DNA from 4 places in the Weissella paramesenteroides genome. Region 4 is predicted to be linked to each of the others. Evidence: riboswitches for the same ligand, from Rfam matches in the RefSeq annotation. Region 4 holds a riboswitch; each other region holds the start of a gene.
What was found. Region 4 has a riboswitch for thiamine pyrophosphate ahead of thiD (bifunctional hydroxymethylpyrimidine kinase/phosphomethylpyrimidine kinase). Riboswitches for the same ligand answer to the same signal wherever they lie in the genome.
Positions count from the first base shown of each region.

Region 1 (4,153 bases), 390 kb from region 4:
TCCGACAAATGTGGCGCCTGGATCACTTGGTCTGACTTTAATAAATGAAATAAGCCCGCCAATTTTAAATCCGAAATCAATGTAACCCGTTGATTGTTAAATAGTGATGACACAATTTTATTAGCTGGCTGATTAATCACCGTATTTGGATCTCCAACTTGCTGTAAACGTCCATTAACAAGTACACCAATTCTGGTCCCCAATCTTAGTGCTTCTTGCATATCATGAGTAACAAATAAAATCGTTGGCTTAAATTCTTTATGTAACTCTAAAATAAGATCCTGTAATTGTTTGCGAGATAATGGGTCCAATGCACTAAAGGGTTCATCCATTAAAATGATACTTGGTTTTGTAATCAACGCCCTAACAATTCCGACACGTTGTTGTTCACCACCTGATAGTTCACTAGGCATTCGATCACTATACTGCTCATGAGGCAAGCCAACTCTATCCAACAATTCATTGACCAATGTTTGTCGTTTTTCTCGTTTAATACCTTGTGCCTCTAATAAAATACCGGCATTTTGACTGATTGTTAAATTTGGAAACAGCGCAATATTCTGTAAAACATAACCAATATTTTTTCTCAACTTGGCCCTATCCACCTGATTAGTGTCCACCCCATCAATCAATATCTGACCATCAGATTGGGAAATCAATCGGTTAATCATTTTCAAAATTGTCGTTTTCCCACTACCACTTGGTCCAACCAAAACAAAAAATTCACCTGAGGCAATGGTTAAATTGAGTTTATTAACGACTTGCTTTTCTTGATATGTCTTGACCACATCACTGAATTCTATCATTGCTATGACTCCTTTATTTAGCACCTAATTGCCATCTACAAAATAATTTCTTCAAAATCAAAGGAATATAAAAAAGAAGTTGGGACAAAAGAAAATGTTCCAACTTTTTTGCTAAAAATATCTTAATTAAAAGCATGTCAGTTTGATAGCATAAACGCGTTCCAAAAGTCTGAAGTCTCAATGTAAAGCAATTTACGCCGGATTCAAAACAACTTTTGTCTCGCTCTCCTTTGATACATTATAACGTTTCAAGCGCCTTTTTTAAACGTTGCACTTTTTGAGCAATGTTTGTTGCCTTCATAATCTCACTAACAATTGCCACACCAACAATTTCTGTTCCCTTGAAGACATCAATACGTTCTTCTGTAATGCCGCCAATGGCAACAACCGGAATATTAACAGCTGCAGTAATTGCCTTGAGTGTATCAATTGACGTTTGCTTCGTAACAACTTTTGTCTGTGTTGGGAAAATAGCACCTGTTCCTAAATAATTTGCACCATCTGATGCCGCTTCAGTTGCACGTGTAACTGTTTTTGCTGACACACCTAAGATTTTATCCTTACCAAGCAATTTCCGAGCAACTTTGACTGGTAACTCGTCATCACCAATATGGGCACCACGCGCATCAACCGCCAGGCAAATATCAATTCGATCATCAATAATTAATGGTAAGTCATATTTATCTGTAATTTTTTTTACTTTTAGCGCTAATTCATAATAATCCCTTGTCGATAAATTTTTCTCCCGCAATTGCACAACTGTAACCCCGTTAGCACAAGCGGTTTCAATTTTATTTAAAAATTCACTTTCTGATTCGTCATATCTCGCTGTCACTAAATATAATTGTTTCGTCATTTTTTGTTCCCCTTATCTTATTTATCCAGTCAGAATCTTCAACCCCTAATAATGAAAGCTCATTTAAGAATAACTGTCGAAATTCTGCAATTCCTGAGGTCACAGTTTTGCTTTTTGCGGTCTCCCCTGCAATGTTCAAATAGCTGATTGCTTGAATCGCTGCATCTTCGGGGGAAGCACCTTCTCCCAATAACGCTGCCAACAGGCCACTTAAAGTATCTCCTGAACCTGTAAAACGATCTAATTCTGGTACACCATTACTTAGAACCCAAACGTTATTCCTAGCCACAACAATATCTTTTGTCCCAGTAGCAACATAAACCGATTCTTGAGGTAACTGCTTAAGTGCCGTAATTAAATTGATTAATTCTTCATCTGTCTGGTCTAATAAACTACCATCCACACCTCGTCCATGCGTTTGTAAATCACAAAGTGCACGCATTTCTGAAATATTACCGCGGACAATTGTTGGTTGATCTGCAATGATTTTTTTAGCGACTTTCATGGCAAATTTAGCGCTCGCAATTCCAACCACATCTAGTACAACTGGTTCTTTGCCAATCGCTAATTTACTGGCTGCTAAGATGCTCTTTTCCTTATCAAGTGACAGACTTCCTAAATTTAACAACAAACTATTTGTCTGCAATGCCAAATCATTAAAGGCGCGAATGTCTTCTGTCATAATCGGCTTCGCACCAATATAAAGGAGTGTGTTTGCCACAGTCTCTACTGAGATAGCATTAGTAATACAATGAATGAGTGGTGCTGTTTGCAACGGAATGGTGATCTTTTTCATCTTATAATACGCTCCTCGCCATTAAAAACTCGCATCATGTCTTTGAACAAAGATATCTTTTTTGCTTGTTGCCAAATGAGCCAAGCTGCTACTGCACCAATAAATGTGGCACCTAAGAATCTTGGTGTATACAGTAACCAGTACAAATCTGTCTTGGTGCCCGTAAATAGCACCATAACTGGGTAAGATAGTAAAGATCCGATTATTCCAGTACCGATAATCTCACCAACAATTGACCCATAAATACTATGTACCCAACGGGCACCTAACCCTGCTAACAAGGCGCCAAAAACGGCCCCAGTTAATGCCAATGGTGGGATACCCATCATCATCATCCTAATAATTCCGCAACAAGTCGCCATAATCGTTGCATACAATGGCCCCATAAGTACACCAGCTAAAATATTAATCACACTGGACATTGGTGCCATTCCTTCGATACGTAAAATTGGTGACAACACCACGTCTAGTGCAATCATCATAGCTAAATATGTTATTTTTCTAACTTTCGAATTCATTATTGTTTTCCCCTAGTAAATTTAGACAATATAATTTCATTAATCCAAGAATAGATGCAAAATAAAAAAACCTCCTCGCAATAAAAAAATCATCACAAAGAGGCCATTAATTGACACATTCACACAATTCCTACGCTTAAATAACTAAAACAGGTACGAAGGGTCTAGATTCTATCTCATTCTCAGCCAGATTGGCTCCCCTTTGTGATTATATTTAATTTTTATACTATAATATTATCACACATACGATTAAAATGTATTTTTAAATAATATCATGGTTAAGTGATTGTGTGATGTATTTCCAAAATAATTCATTAGCTTTGGATTCATGAACTTGTTTCATTCTCATAAAGCCAAAATCACTTGTTGTGTGTGTTGCGATTTTACGCTTTACCATTTGCCCATCATTCGTCATATCAACTCTTTTTTCCATCATCAAAGCGATACCCATACCATTTAATACCATGTTTAAAATAATATCGATTCGCTCACCTTGATAGGCAACTGCAGACATCAATTGCCTTCTTTCTCCAGCAGAGCCAAATTTGTTGAAAATGATTGTCTCTTCGCCTTCTAGTAGCAATAATTCTTCCTTCATTAAATCGCTTAATGAAATAACTTGATTTGCTGACAATGGGTGATTAGCGGGTAATACACAAATCAAGTTGTCTTGATCGGTCAGCAGCGTCTCAAGTTTATTACTAACATCTGGTGTATAGTGACCAAAAATTATATCTGCTTGATTATCATTTAATGAGTTAAGTAATAAACTATCTTTAGTTTCAGAGAAGTGCAGCGTAATTTCAGGATGACTTTTGTGAAAGTCACTCATTAATGAAAAACCACGATAATTCGAAAATGTTGGCATTGTATGAATCGTCAGCACGTTATCTGACTCTGAATCATGTTGCACTAAAGTCTGTTGTAATGCGTCAAATTCATGCAAAATTTTTTTTGCATACATTTCGGTAATTCTTCCTGACTCAGTTAAGGAAATATGGCGGTGCTCACGTTTGAATAATTGCGTTTTTAGTTCCTTTTCCAAAGATAAAATTTGCTTAGAAATATTACCCTGCGTTGTATATAATCTTTCAGCAGTTTCTGAATAATTACCTGTTTCAGCTAAATCTAGAAAGACCTTAAATTTATGTATATCCATGATACAGTTCCCCAATTA
Region 1 covers NZ_CP130559.1:588,592-592,744, reverse strand. The annotation lists gene QRX23_RS02880 (ABC transporter ATP-binding protein) at 1-806, opposite strand, end outside; gene thiE (thiamine phosphate synthase) at 1,045-1,662, opposite strand; gene QRX23_RS02870 (PfkB family carbohydrate kinase) at 1,625-2,458, opposite strand; gene thiW (energy coupling factor transporter S component ThiW) at 2,455-2,976, opposite strand; TPP riboswitch at 3,087-3,188, opposite strand; gene QRX23_RS02860 (LysR family transcriptional regulator) at 3,239-4,135, opposite strand.
Region 1: it holds a riboswitch for thiamine pyrophosphate, as region 4 does, so the genes downstream of both, thiW (energy coupling factor transporter S component ThiW) here and thiD (bifunctional hydroxymethylpyrimidine kinase/phosphomethylpyrimidine kinase) in region 4, are expected to answer to the same signal.

Region 2 (4,153 bases), 300 kb from region 4:
GGGGTTTGCGCCGGTAAATCAAACAGTTTTGAAAGTGGTTGTTGATGCAATGTACCTGAAGCCGTATCGATAGCAAATAGATGATCAACCAATTCTTGATAACCTGATAAGTCGTGATCAGAGATAATAATTGTCTTATGTTGCTCTAATTGCATTTTCTTTAAATCAGTTAATAAGGCTAAACGTGCAGTTGGATCAACACTAGCAAATGGTTCATCAAGTAACACGATATCACTATCCATTGCTAGGATGATTGCTAGGGCAACTCGTTGTTTTTCACCACCTGATAATGTTAATAAATCTTGGTCAGCAATTTGCTCGAGATGTAAGGCGTTAATTGCTAAAGCGACGCGCTGATTAATTGTATCAATTGGCAACTGCAAATTTTCTAAAGCAAACACTAATTGCAAGCGTGCAGTGCGCATGGCAAATTGGCGGTCCGGATTTTGAAAGAGCATGGCGATGCGCTTAGCTCTTTCAAAAGGGGCCAGCGGCTGAATCGGTTCGTCGTTTAAAAAGACGTTACCAGCAGTGATGACACCACCAAATTTTGGTAATAGACCAGCCATTGCCTTAAGCAATGTTGATTTTCCTGAACCTGACGGACCAACTAATAGATTAAATGAACCTTCTTCAGGAATCCAATTTATCTGATTTAATACATTAGGTTGGTCAGCCTCGTAAGCAAAACTTAAATTGTCAACTTGTAGTTTTGTCATGAGCTTAACGTTTTAGTAATCCAGACTTTGTCACAAGTTTCTTGATGTAGTAAACTAACACACCACCAAAGAAACCGGCAGAAATCAAACGAATAATGAATAGGGTAATCATCATTCCTGGCTTATAATCGGCATAACCACTATTAAATAGGTCCCAAATGAACGTGACAATTGTTGTGGTCAATACAGAAAGGGCAAGGCCTAGTTTATCCCAGTTCTTGTAGCCAGTTGCAGCAAATCCCAATTCTGTCCCAATTCCTTGTACAAAGCCAGAAATTAAGTTGGCAGCGCCCCAACTTGAGAATAGTAGCATTTCAACAGCAGCGGCTAGTACCTCACCAATTGTTGAACTACCAACTTTTTGTAGAATCGCACCTGCTAATGGTCCAGCCATCAACCAAACACCTAAAGTTAAATCATTCGCGTAGGGTTTTAGCGGGGTAGCAGCGACCGCATAATAAGCCGCACTCCATAATTCAAAAATAACACCGAAAAAAATTGCGATGATTGCTAAGAAAATCACATCGCGTAGTGACCACTTAACCTTTGATTCATTAACTGTTTGCATAATAATTGCAAACCTCCTTAAAAATAAAATGTTATCGAATCGCTGAAGCTTTGGTAACAAAAAAAGCCCCAGTATCAATGGCGTTTGTACACACCGATACTGGGGTTCGTTTACTGTCATGGTAAACAAACCAAGCTCCCTAGCAACATTACCTTGCTCAGGTTCTATGGGTATTATCTCAGCCAGCTTTATGGCACCCCAGCTTGTTTGATTCGCTTATCCAAGTATAATAGTAATATTATAAATTTGCAAATAAATTATATTGTACCGATAATGCAATGCATAATAGGGGCAGATAATCGTATAAAGGATATCGTAAAGAACTATATTTTGTTAAAATAGATGTGACGACAGTTGATGGTGAGAAATGGAGGAGTTCACTCGTGGAATCTCAAATAAAGTTGTTAGGGTTAACTGCTAATCATGAACTAGCAAATGCAGTGGCAGAAGAATTACATATGCCGTTAACGCAGCTAGATATCAAGCGCTTTGCGGATGGTGAAATATATGAGCGAATATTAGAGAGTATTCGTGGCGACGATGTGTATGTCATCGCACCGATTGCTGAAGAGGTTAATGATGCATTTATGGAAATGATGATTGTTGTTGATGCGCTGAGACGTGCATCTGCGGGACAAATCACACTGGTTATTCCTTATTTGGGTTACGCTCGGCAAGATCGCAAAGCAAAATCACGCGAGCCAATCACTGCTAAAATGGTTGCTTCACTCATTGAAATGAACGGTGTTGATCGGGTTGTTTCAATGGATCTACATGCTGCACAATTGCAAGGCTTCTTTGATATTCCAGTTGACCATTTGCAGGCGGCACCACTGTTAACAGATTATTTCTATAGTCGCAATTTGACAGACGACTTGGTGGTTGTCTCTCCTGATCATACTGGTGCTGGTCGCGCACGTAAGTTTGCTGATTTACTTGGCGCACCATGGGGAATTGTCAATGACAATGTTGCCATGTCTGACCCAACGTCTGCTGATGCAATTGTTGGTGACGTGAAGGGGCGTCGGGCCATTATTGTTGATGACATCGTTGATACTGGTTATCGTGTGCAAATGACAGCTAAGGCGCTACTAGCTAATGGTGCAACTGAAGTCTATGTTGCAGCGACTCACCCAGTTCTGTCTGGACAGGCAGCTGAAAATTTGGCGGCTGATAAGAATATCGAACGTCTGATCTTCACAGATACTTTACGCATCCCTGAAGAAAAGCAGAGTTCAAAATTTACAACACTATCTGTTGCGCCTTTGTTTGCTGAGGCAATTCGTCGTATTCATGAGCACAAACAAATTGATGTGCTACTACGTTCAAATAACAAACCAGAAGTAAATCTATAATCTTAATCAAATTGAAATTTAGGGGGTACCGTAATGGTCTATGCAGCAGCAGAAAATCGTTATGAAGTCATGCCATATCGCCGGGTCGCAGATTCGGGATTGATTTTACCAGCGTTATCATTTGGATTGTGGCGTAATTTGGGAGACCAAAAGCCACTAGCTAATTCAAGAGAAGTGATGTTAAAAGCTTTTGATAATGGTATTTTTTCATTTGATAATGCTTCAAATTACGGCCCATCAGATGGTACAGCAGAAGAAACATTTGGCGCCGTTTATAAACAAGACTTACATCCTTACCGTAATGAATTAATTATTACAACAAAGGCTGGATACCACATGTGGCCCGGACCACTAGGACAGTTTTCGGGTAAAAAGACCTTAGCGGCCGCTTTGGACTTGTCATTGCAGCGAATGCATTTAGATTATGTGGATATTTTTTATGCGCATCGTTGGGATCCAAATACAAATTTGCGTGAAACTGCTGAAGCATTAGACTTAATGGTTCGTCAGGGAAAAGCATTGTACGTTGGTGTGTCTAATTATACGACTGAGCAAGTGGCAGAAATTAGTAAAATCTTTGATGAGTTACATACACCATTCATTGGTAACCAGATGTCATACAATATGTTTAATCGTGAAGCAGAAGACACTGATATGTTGGCAACCTTAGATCAACATCATGCGGGATTGATTGCGTATGGACCATTGGCTGAAGGCTTGTTGACGGATCGCTATTTAAATGGTTTTCCAACAGACATGCCATTACACCGTACCAATGCGTTTATCAAGGACGATCCTGAAGGTGCGGTAGCCAAATTAAATGCTCTGAATACAGTAGCGGCCGATCGTGGACAAACTTTAGCACAGCTAGCCATGGCTTGGTTACTTCGGGATAAACGTGTGCCATCAATTGTTATTGGTGCTTCTTCAGTTGATCATTTATTAGACAATGTGAAAGTTGCTGATAATATGACCTTATCTGCTGAAGAATTAACAAAGATTGATGCTATCTTAAAAGGTTAAAAATTTGATGTAAATGAATTGTTTATTTTCTAGATAGATTGACTGAAAATAAACAATTTTTTTGTGAATAGTCATGTTAGGAGGATTGAGGAATGACGAGAAAGGTAACAGTATTGGGTTCATTGAATTCTGATACGATTTTACATATTGATCATTTGCCTGTACAAGGTGAAACGATGGCGATGTCTGATGCGTCCACTGCACCTGGTGGTAAAGGGGCTAATCAAGCAGTCGCAGCACAGCGTTTAGGTACCCAAGTACATTTTATCGGTGCTGTTGGGCAAGATCAGAATGGTGAATTATTGCTGAATGCTCTAAAAGAAGATGGTGTGGATACAACCCATGTTGCCCAGCTTGCTAATGTCGGTACTGGGGCAGCATATATCTTATTAGAGAGCGATTCACATAATACAATTCTCATTCTAGGAGGCGCTAATCAATGCATTAGTGAAACAAACGTTGATGAAGCAAAAGAGACTATTCAATCT
Region 2 covers NZ_CP130559.1:683,887-688,039, forward strand. The annotation lists gene QRX23_RS03405 (ABC transporter ATP-binding protein) at 1-719, opposite strand, end outside; gene QRX23_RS03410 (ECF transporter S component) at 724-1,287, opposite strand; TPP riboswitch at 1,407-1,498, opposite strand; gene QRX23_RS03415 (ribose-phosphate diphosphokinase) at 1,671-2,642, shown strand; gene QRX23_RS03420 (aldo/keto reductase) at 2,676-3,665, shown strand; gene rbsK (ribokinase) at 3,758-4,153, shown strand, end outside.
Region 2: it holds a riboswitch for thiamine pyrophosphate, as region 4 does, so the genes downstream of both, QRX23_RS03410 (ECF transporter S component) here and thiD (bifunctional hydroxymethylpyrimidine kinase/phosphomethylpyrimidine kinase) in region 4, are expected to answer to the same signal.

Region 3 (4,153 bases), 960 kb from region 4:
AAAAATGTAGCTAATCGTTCATCCGATTCTTCACGACAATCTATGCTAAATGTGCACCTTTCAGCAATGACATTACTAACATTAGGTGATACGTGAATTTCACCAATCGTAAATGACAAACTTTTTGAAGATTTATTCGCCAAATCATACAATTCAGCCATCAGATGACTTGCAGTTGCCATCGCATCTTTACGTTGTGCCATCGGCGTTGTACCAGCATGATTTGCTTGTCCATATACAGTCACATCATAGCGATCTTGTGCAACAATTCCTGTCACTAACCCAAGTGACTGATGTGCTTGTGCTAAACGTGGACCCTGTTCAATATGCAATTCCGTAAAACTTGCCGGTAAGGGCGCTCGCTGTCGCCTAACACCAGGAATAGTTTGCAATTGTCTGACCGCATCGCGTCTAGCTTGATCAAATGTGATACCCATTTCATCAACTAATGGCGTGACTTGCTGGTGTCCTGTATAATAGTTCGATCCAGTAAAAGCTGCTGGAAAACGGCTACCTTCTTCTTCGCTAAAAGAAATCAAACGTAACGGTTTTTTAGGCAAATGTCCTTGTTGGTAGAGTTTTTGTATCGCACAAAAGCCACCTAAAACCCCATATAGCCCATCATAACGACCACCTTGACGCACAGTGTCCATATGAGAACCAGTCGCAATCGGTGCTGATATTTCTTGTCCTGGAAAATCTAAAGACACATTACCATAATCATCAACCGTTGCTTGCGCACCATGTTCTTGGCCGAGCAAAATCAGTGCTCGTTGATTCCGTACCCATTGCTGATTATAAACTAACCGATTCTGGCCAACTTCATCCGATGTATTGAATTGATCCAGCAAATCACCCAATTGTATGGTTTCATTCGTCATAATTATTTGCTAATGCCAGCAATTGGTGATGATGCCGCTGCTTTTTTATCTAAAACACGACCGGGGTGGGCAAGATAACCCTTACGTCCAGCTTCTACAGCTAACTTAAATGCCTCTGACATCAACGGAATATCACCTGCTGTTGCCATCGCTGTATTAGCCATTACTGCTGCTGCTCCCATTTCCATGGCTTCAGCAGCTTGACTTGGACGACCAATACCAGCATCAACAATGATTGGCGCATCAATTTCGTTAATTAAAATCTGAATCAATTCTTTAGTTGCCAAACCTTTGTTTGTACCAATTGGTGCACCTAATGGCATCACAGCCGCAGCACCAGCTTCGACCAACTTACGGGCAGCATTTAAATCAGGTAACATATATGGCATCACGATGAATCCTTCATCAGCCAAAACCTTCGTTGCCTTAATTGTTTCTTCGTTATCGGGTAACAAATAAGTCTTATCAGGCACAACCTCAAGCTTAATAAAATCACTGCCACTTAATTCACGAGCAATGCGCGCCATGCGAATAGCTTCTTCAGCATTGGTGCAGCCAGATGTATTTGGCAAGATTGTCACATCATCTGGAATATAATTCAAAATATTTTCTTCATCCGTATTCGTACGACGCAATGCCATAGTAATAATCTGAGCACCTGCGTGATGGATTGCTGAATCAATTAGTTCATACGAATACTTACCTGATCCTAGAATAAAACGTGAAGAAAAATGGTGACCACCAATAATTAAATCATCATTACTTTCGACCATGATTGTTTATATCTCCTATTCTGCTAAAACGGGTTGCTTGGTTAGTAAACGTAAGATAGCATTGGCTTCATGTCCAGCACATACCATTACGCGTGGTGCCATCAGTCCTTCGACACCTTTACTATAGCCATCCCCACAAATATATACATTTGATAACTGTTGTTTTGTTTGCATCTCATTAGTCATATGTAATCCGGCCATACCGTTACCCATAACAAGTGGCTTGTCAGGATAAAAATTCGTTACACCATCCAATAACATTGCTTTGGCCATTGGGTTATCAAAAGCCTCACAGACGATATCACAGTCCGCAAATAGTGTTTCAATATTGTCAGGTGTAATTTTAACCTGATGAATCTCAATATCGATAAATGGATTAAATTCTAATAAATTCTGCTTTAATGCCACGACTTTCGGCATGCCAACCTGACTAACTTTATATTGTTGTCGATTAAGATTGCTCATTTCAATGACATCAAAGTCAATTAAAGTTAGATGACCAACACCGCTGCGAGCTAGTGCAATTGCAATATTTGAACCTAGACCCCCAGCACCTGCAATAGTCACACGCGCATCTTTTAAAGGTTCAGTCGTACCAGCCACATTACGCTCTTTCATGCCCATAAAAAAATCAGTAACTGCTACACCTTGAAATTTTGGTGTCATTTTATTTTTTCCTCTTTTCTAACCACCACCGACAAACGAAATTAGTTCAACGTGATCATTTTCTGACAACGTTCGGTCTGCTAATTCCTCACGATGAATAATCTTACCGTTTAATTCCACGACAACATTTTGCATCATCTCTGTTTTTTCTTGTAATAAATCAGCCAATGTTTTACCAACCATGTTTGCTGTTTGTTCACCATTTAAAATAATCAAAAAAATGCCCTCCTTTCTGATCTTGAAAGAAGGGCATTTGCACACAGTCAAATATCGCACTTCCTTCGATCGTATTACCGACATCAGGTTCATGGGTATATTCTCAGCCTTTCAGCACCCCAGACGATGATTGTTTAGATTTAGTTTTTGCCAATTGCTCTATGCAATCCTCATAAAATATAAAATAGCAGTCTTTTTGCATTCACAAAAAGACTGCCCATTAATCTCTATATATGGACTGTATCTTCCTGCGCAGGTATTAACCAAATCAGGTTCAGTGGGTATATTCTCAGCTTTTCAGCACCCCAGATACGTTAATTAACTTAACAAGATAACCATAGCATGTTTAATTATGAAATACAACTCATTATTGAAATCGCTTTCAAAATTAGCAAAAAAAAATAACCGTCTTAGCTTGGCAGAGCTAACGGTTATTTAAACTTTAGATTTGCTACCGTCTAACGGTTCTACAAGGAGTCCTGATTGCACAGGGCTCCTTTTTTTCTATTCACATTATAGCATGACATATTACCAGTGGGAAATGACCTACCCACTTAAAATTTTCCTAATATAAAATTCTAAATTGTTATTTTTATTATACTGTTGTCGGCTTAACTGTCTGCTCTAAACGACCCATCCACCAACCTAGCCACGTTCCTAGCGCTAACAGAATAATTGAGAACGCATAATGCCAAACAGTAAAACCAGTGTAATCTAGCGGGATAATCATGACTGTTGATGCCATCACAATTCCGAAAATCATATGGAATAACTTTGCATAAGCAACTTTAAAAATATAGGCCATGATTTTTGCAAACACTAAAACAATCCCAATTAATCCCAAAATAAGGGGGATCAAAACTGATAAATCACCTGTTTTAATACCATCACTCATCCCTTTGTACAGACCTAAGTAAATTAAAAAGTTAGATGGGCTTAATCCTGGTACAAGAAGACCTAAGCCAATTAATCCACCAGCTAAAAGCCAGGCACTCATACTAGGCTCAATCGTTGAGAATAAAGGTCGGCCAAACCATAAGAATAATAACATTAAGCCTCCCGCAATAACGGAAAGGATAATGTCCCATGTTGAACGTCCCATTTTCCCGGCCTCATGCCATAGTGTGGGAACAGTTCCTAAGATAGCCCCAATAAAGAACCAGCGTGCGACACTTTCAACTTCTCCCAGCATAAAGCTAATTAAAAACGAGAGTAAGAAGATGCCAACAACTGCTCCGATGCCAACGGGCATAAAGAAACGGACATTGGATTTAAAATTTTTCAATGGATTCGCCATGAACAAAATCAATCGTTCATATAATCCAAATACGGCAGCTAATGCACCACCACTAATTCCTGGTAAAATAAATCCTGATCCAATTAATGCACCTTTAACAGCACGGAAGATAATATCTCCTGGTCGTTTTTGCATTGATTATTTCCTCATTTCATTTAGTTCATCGTTTATTAGTCTTTGTGAGTAAAATCCTCTCAAGCTCATTATATCCAACGAACCTTTTAAATTCTTAAACTGACACCATGTTAATACATATATCCAAAAAAGTTGTTCTTACTAGTTCTTTTTTTTATTTTGCTGTAAAATCATATTTGTGAAGG
Region 3 covers NZ_CP130559.1:1,941,006-1,945,158, forward strand. The annotation lists gene QRX23_RS09730 (hydantoinase/carbamoylase family amidase) at 1-881, opposite strand, end outside; gene QRX23_RS09735 (thiazole synthase) at 884-1,654, opposite strand; gene thiF (sulfur carrier protein ThiS adenylyltransferase ThiF) at 1,670-2,320, opposite strand; gene thiS (sulfur carrier protein ThiS) at 2,339-2,536, opposite strand; TPP riboswitch at 2,579-2,668, opposite strand; TPP riboswitch at 2,765-2,854, opposite strand; gene QRX23_RS09750 (DUF368 domain-containing protein) at 3,132-3,968, opposite strand.
Region 3: it holds a riboswitch for thiamine pyrophosphate, as region 4 does, so the genes downstream of both, thiS (sulfur carrier protein ThiS) here and thiD (bifunctional hydroxymethylpyrimidine kinase/phosphomethylpyrimidine kinase) in region 4, are expected to answer to the same signal.

Region 4 (4,153 bases):
ACAAATAGTATAGCCACAATTGATCTGCAGAACTAACGCGTGATGCGATAAAGACTGAAATACCAAATAAGATACCGGCTGAGATCGTGACTTTACGAACACCAAATTTCTTGACTAATGAGCCAACAAAAATCGTTGATAATGATAAGGCTAATGCACCAATTGAAAAAATCAATGAAATAGATCCTAAATGTGGCTGGACAGCCGCAGGTTTACCTGTAGCTGGATCTAATACCAATTGATGAAACATCTTTAAAATTGGTGTGTTAAAAATACTCCATGCGTAAAAGGTTCCCACACCCAATTGCACAAGAGCAGTACCAAAAATTACCAACCAACGATTGACAACTTTTGGTTGACTCTCTGACGATAATGCAGTTTGCATAATAATATCTCCTTAAAAAACCTAAATTAAACATACACGTTGTGAAAACGCTTACGGTATTTAAATATAGTCCCATTTAAAGGATTTGTCTACACAAATCATTATAAAAATCGGGAATTTATTTATTTCAGATTCTTTTTGAAAGAAAAAAGGATAAGTACACCTTATTTAGTGCCCTATCCTTTGTAAATTGATATTAATACAAAAACGATTATCCCTCTAATTTATGGCTAAGTTTCTGTAGTTTTGTTTCAATTGTGTTTGTGTGACCAGGTCGAATATCGGCATTTAGAGAAACATATGCACGGATACCTTTATCTGTTAACGTTTGAATGGCCTTTTGCACAGTATTCATAACATCTGACCACTCCCCCTCAATTTCAGTACCCATGGCGGTTGTTTTGTAAGTAAGTCCAGATTCTTCGATTACCCCAATAATATCGTTTACATAGCTACTTAGTTCATCACCAACACCAAAAGGTGCTATCGCAACTGAAATTAACGTATTCATTTTAAATCCCTCTCTTCAATACATAGTCTATATTTATTATAACATTTAATACAGTACTTAGTGTCGTGCTGCTTGCTCCCAAAAAGTAAGTTCATATTGGTAAGATGTTAAATATGTTGATAAATAAGCCTGCTGTGTTTCAAAAGATAGTTTCTGCCAGTCAGGTACCTGTTGATCAACTACTTGCCAGCTCCATTGTGTGAATGCTTTATAATCGGGACTAGTGTAATAAGCTAGCCAAGGTTCATAAGTATTATTAGGGAACTTATTAATAAAATGGGTGCCTATTAAATGGTACGACTCCGTACATGGTAATAAAGCCAACATTGCATTTGTGGCATCACCTTGCATAATCGCCTTTTCCATGTGCTCTAGATAGGCTAAATTATGTTGGTCAGGTGGTATATTTAGCATTGCCTGACTTGCTAGCAAGGCATTGTGAGCAGTTTGTTCGTCTGTAGACACAGGCTTTGAAGCTTGCTGCAATGGTGTTAATTTTTCTGTCGTTAAGTCAAATAGTTTACCGAAATAGTCGGTATAATAGGTATCTTGTGCAACATAATAGTCTCGCTGTGTTTGCGACAAATTATCTGAGCCTATGCCTTGTACAAAAGATGAGTGATAGATATCATTCCGTATTGATGCAGATTGTTGTAATAGAAATTCATGGAAGGTCATTTGTTATCCTCCGTCCCCATTGTGATAGCCACCCAATGGTTTAATGGACCATGACCATGACCAACATTGATTGTTTGCCGAATGGCTTCGTAAGTGAATTTTTTAGCAACAGGCATAATATCCTTCAAATCATACCCTTTTGCTAGATTTGCAGTTATAAATGATGATAAGGTATCACCAGTTCCGTGCGTACGCTTGGTTTTGATACCAGGCATTGTGAGCCATTCTGATGAACCGTCAGCATATAGAATGTAGTCGGCAAACTCATTTTTTGAATCAGCACGATGGCCACCTTTTATTAAGACGTTTTTAACGCCCATATTTTGGATTGTCCTAGCTGCATGAATAATGTCTTGATCAGTTTTCAATGAACGACCAACGAGTACCTCAGCTTCCGGTAGATTTGGTGTTATCAAGAATGCGAGTGGTATAAGTTCTGCTTTTAAAGTATCGATCGCTGCGTCACTTAATAAGTGCGCGCCACCCTTTGCTACCATTACTGGGTCGATAATTAGTTTTCCCAGGTTATGTGATTGCCATCCTTGTGCAACCGCATGAACACGAATCTCATCCAGTAATGCACCAGTTTTGGCCGCTTTGATATCTAAATCATCAACGATACTTTTAAATTCCTCTAAAATAAACTTTGCAGGAATCGGATATTGGTCCTGCACACCATAAGTATTTTGAGCGGTTAGCCCGACTACAATCGTCGCAGCATAAACTCCTTGATTATGAAATGTTTTTAAATCCGCGTTGATACCAGCCCCACCACTGGCATCAGTTGAAGCAATTGTTATAACTTGTGGTATATCTATCATGATTCCTCCCGCATTCATGGCAATTTAAAAAGCACAGAAAACCAGGAAATTGGTTTTCTGTGCTATAAATCGCATTGACCATTACTTTCCTTCGTTAGTACTAACTAAACAGGTTCAAAGGGTCCGTTAATTAACGTCTCAGCCATAAAAGGCTCCCCTAGTAAATATTAAATTACATGCTAATTATCACATTTATTTTTTTATAGGTCAACACATTATAGATTATCTGATAGGGCTAGTATTTCTGCTACGATAAGATCGATACCAGTTTGGTAGTTCGCCAAATTAAAGGATTCGTTTGCCCCATGAGCTGTTGATGGTTCATCTGTTGGAATGATACCAAATCCAACGCCACTTGACATTAGACGTCCGAAGGAAGCCCCACCATTAACGCCTTGATCGGGTAATTTACCAGTAACAGATTGAAAGGCATCTGCTAATAATTTAACAAGTTTGTTATCTTTACCTACATAGTGCGGCACAAGCCCTGCCGGATCACGAACGATGTTAGTTAGCCAAGGCTCATCAGTCAATATTTGATCAACGGTTTCGGCTTCATCAAAAGCTAGTGAATGACGGAAGTTTAGGTTAATATGACCAGTTGTATTGTTAATGAAGTCAGTAATGCCAACATTTTGACTGGTTTTTCCGAGCTTTGGTTCTGACTTGCCATACCCAGAGTGCTCACCATAGGGATCCTTATGCAATTTCTGTCCAACAAATTGTAGGAAGTTAGCTGCGTTACCTTTAAAGTCATACTGTGTCAAAAAATTAGCAAGATAGGTTGCGGCATTTTTACCAGTTTCTGGGCGAGCAGCATGAGTTGCAACTCCCTGTACTGTCAGAACGGTTTGTTCACCGTTCTGGCTTAAAGTTCCCGAAATATTCTCTTCTTGACAGTATTGGTCAAAGTTATTTTGTAGATCATTGACAGGAATGCCAGAAAAAGTAGCTGTAGCAAATCCAGGTAAAACATTAGTTGCTGAACCACTTTTAAAGTTGATTAACTTAATTGGGGCATCTTCAGGATTTGTGGCATCAAAATATAAATCTAGCTGACTAATACCCTTTTCACCGTATGATAGATTTGCTGCACCATCGGGTGAAAAGCCATATTGCAGGTCCCCTTCCTCTGCAAAATACTGGTGCATATCTGCCCATTCACTTTCTTCATCAGTACCAATGATAAATCTAATTTGGTGTTTCAATGGCAATTGGGCATCTTTAATTGCTTTAATTGCGTAGTAAGTTAACATAACGGCTGCCTTCATATCATCTGCCCCACGTGCATAAATATGATTATCATCTTTAATGACTGGAGTGAATGGTTCAGTTTGCCATTGGTCAATATCGTTTACAGGCACAACATCGACATGTACAATGACACCAATTGGCTGTTCATCATCTTCAGGTCCAATATAGATGTATCCTGCTCGATTACCAACCGTTCCTACTTTCCGAAAGCCATCACGCTTGGCAATTGCCATCATAAAATCAAGAGCTGCTTTTGGACCAGGACCATAAGGAGCGTCTGTTGTGGCTTGTGCGTCATTTCTTACAGAAGGAATTTTAAGTAATTCTGTCAAATCGCTTAACCAAGCATCATGATATGTTGTTGTATTAATTATATTCATTAATTAAATCTCCCAAATAATTCATCATATTATCATAATCTTAGCAATTATTGAAATAATATGCAATAAAAATAATTAAAAACGAATAAATAAACAAAAAAAGGAACACAGTGAGCACTGTGTT
Region 4 covers NZ_CP130559.1:981,350-985,502, forward strand. The annotation lists gene QRX23_RS04785 (OFA family MFS transporter) at 1-385, opposite strand, end outside; gene QRX23_RS04790 (MTH1187 family thiamine-binding protein) at 597-896, opposite strand; gene QRX23_RS04795 (TenA family protein) at 954-1,574, opposite strand; gene thiD (bifunctional hydroxymethylpyrimidine kinase/phosphomethylpyrimidine kinase) at 1,571-2,395, opposite strand; TPP riboswitch at 2,465-2,564, opposite strand; gene QRX23_RS04805 (Sapep family Mn(2+)-dependent dipeptidase) at 2,611-4,029, opposite strand.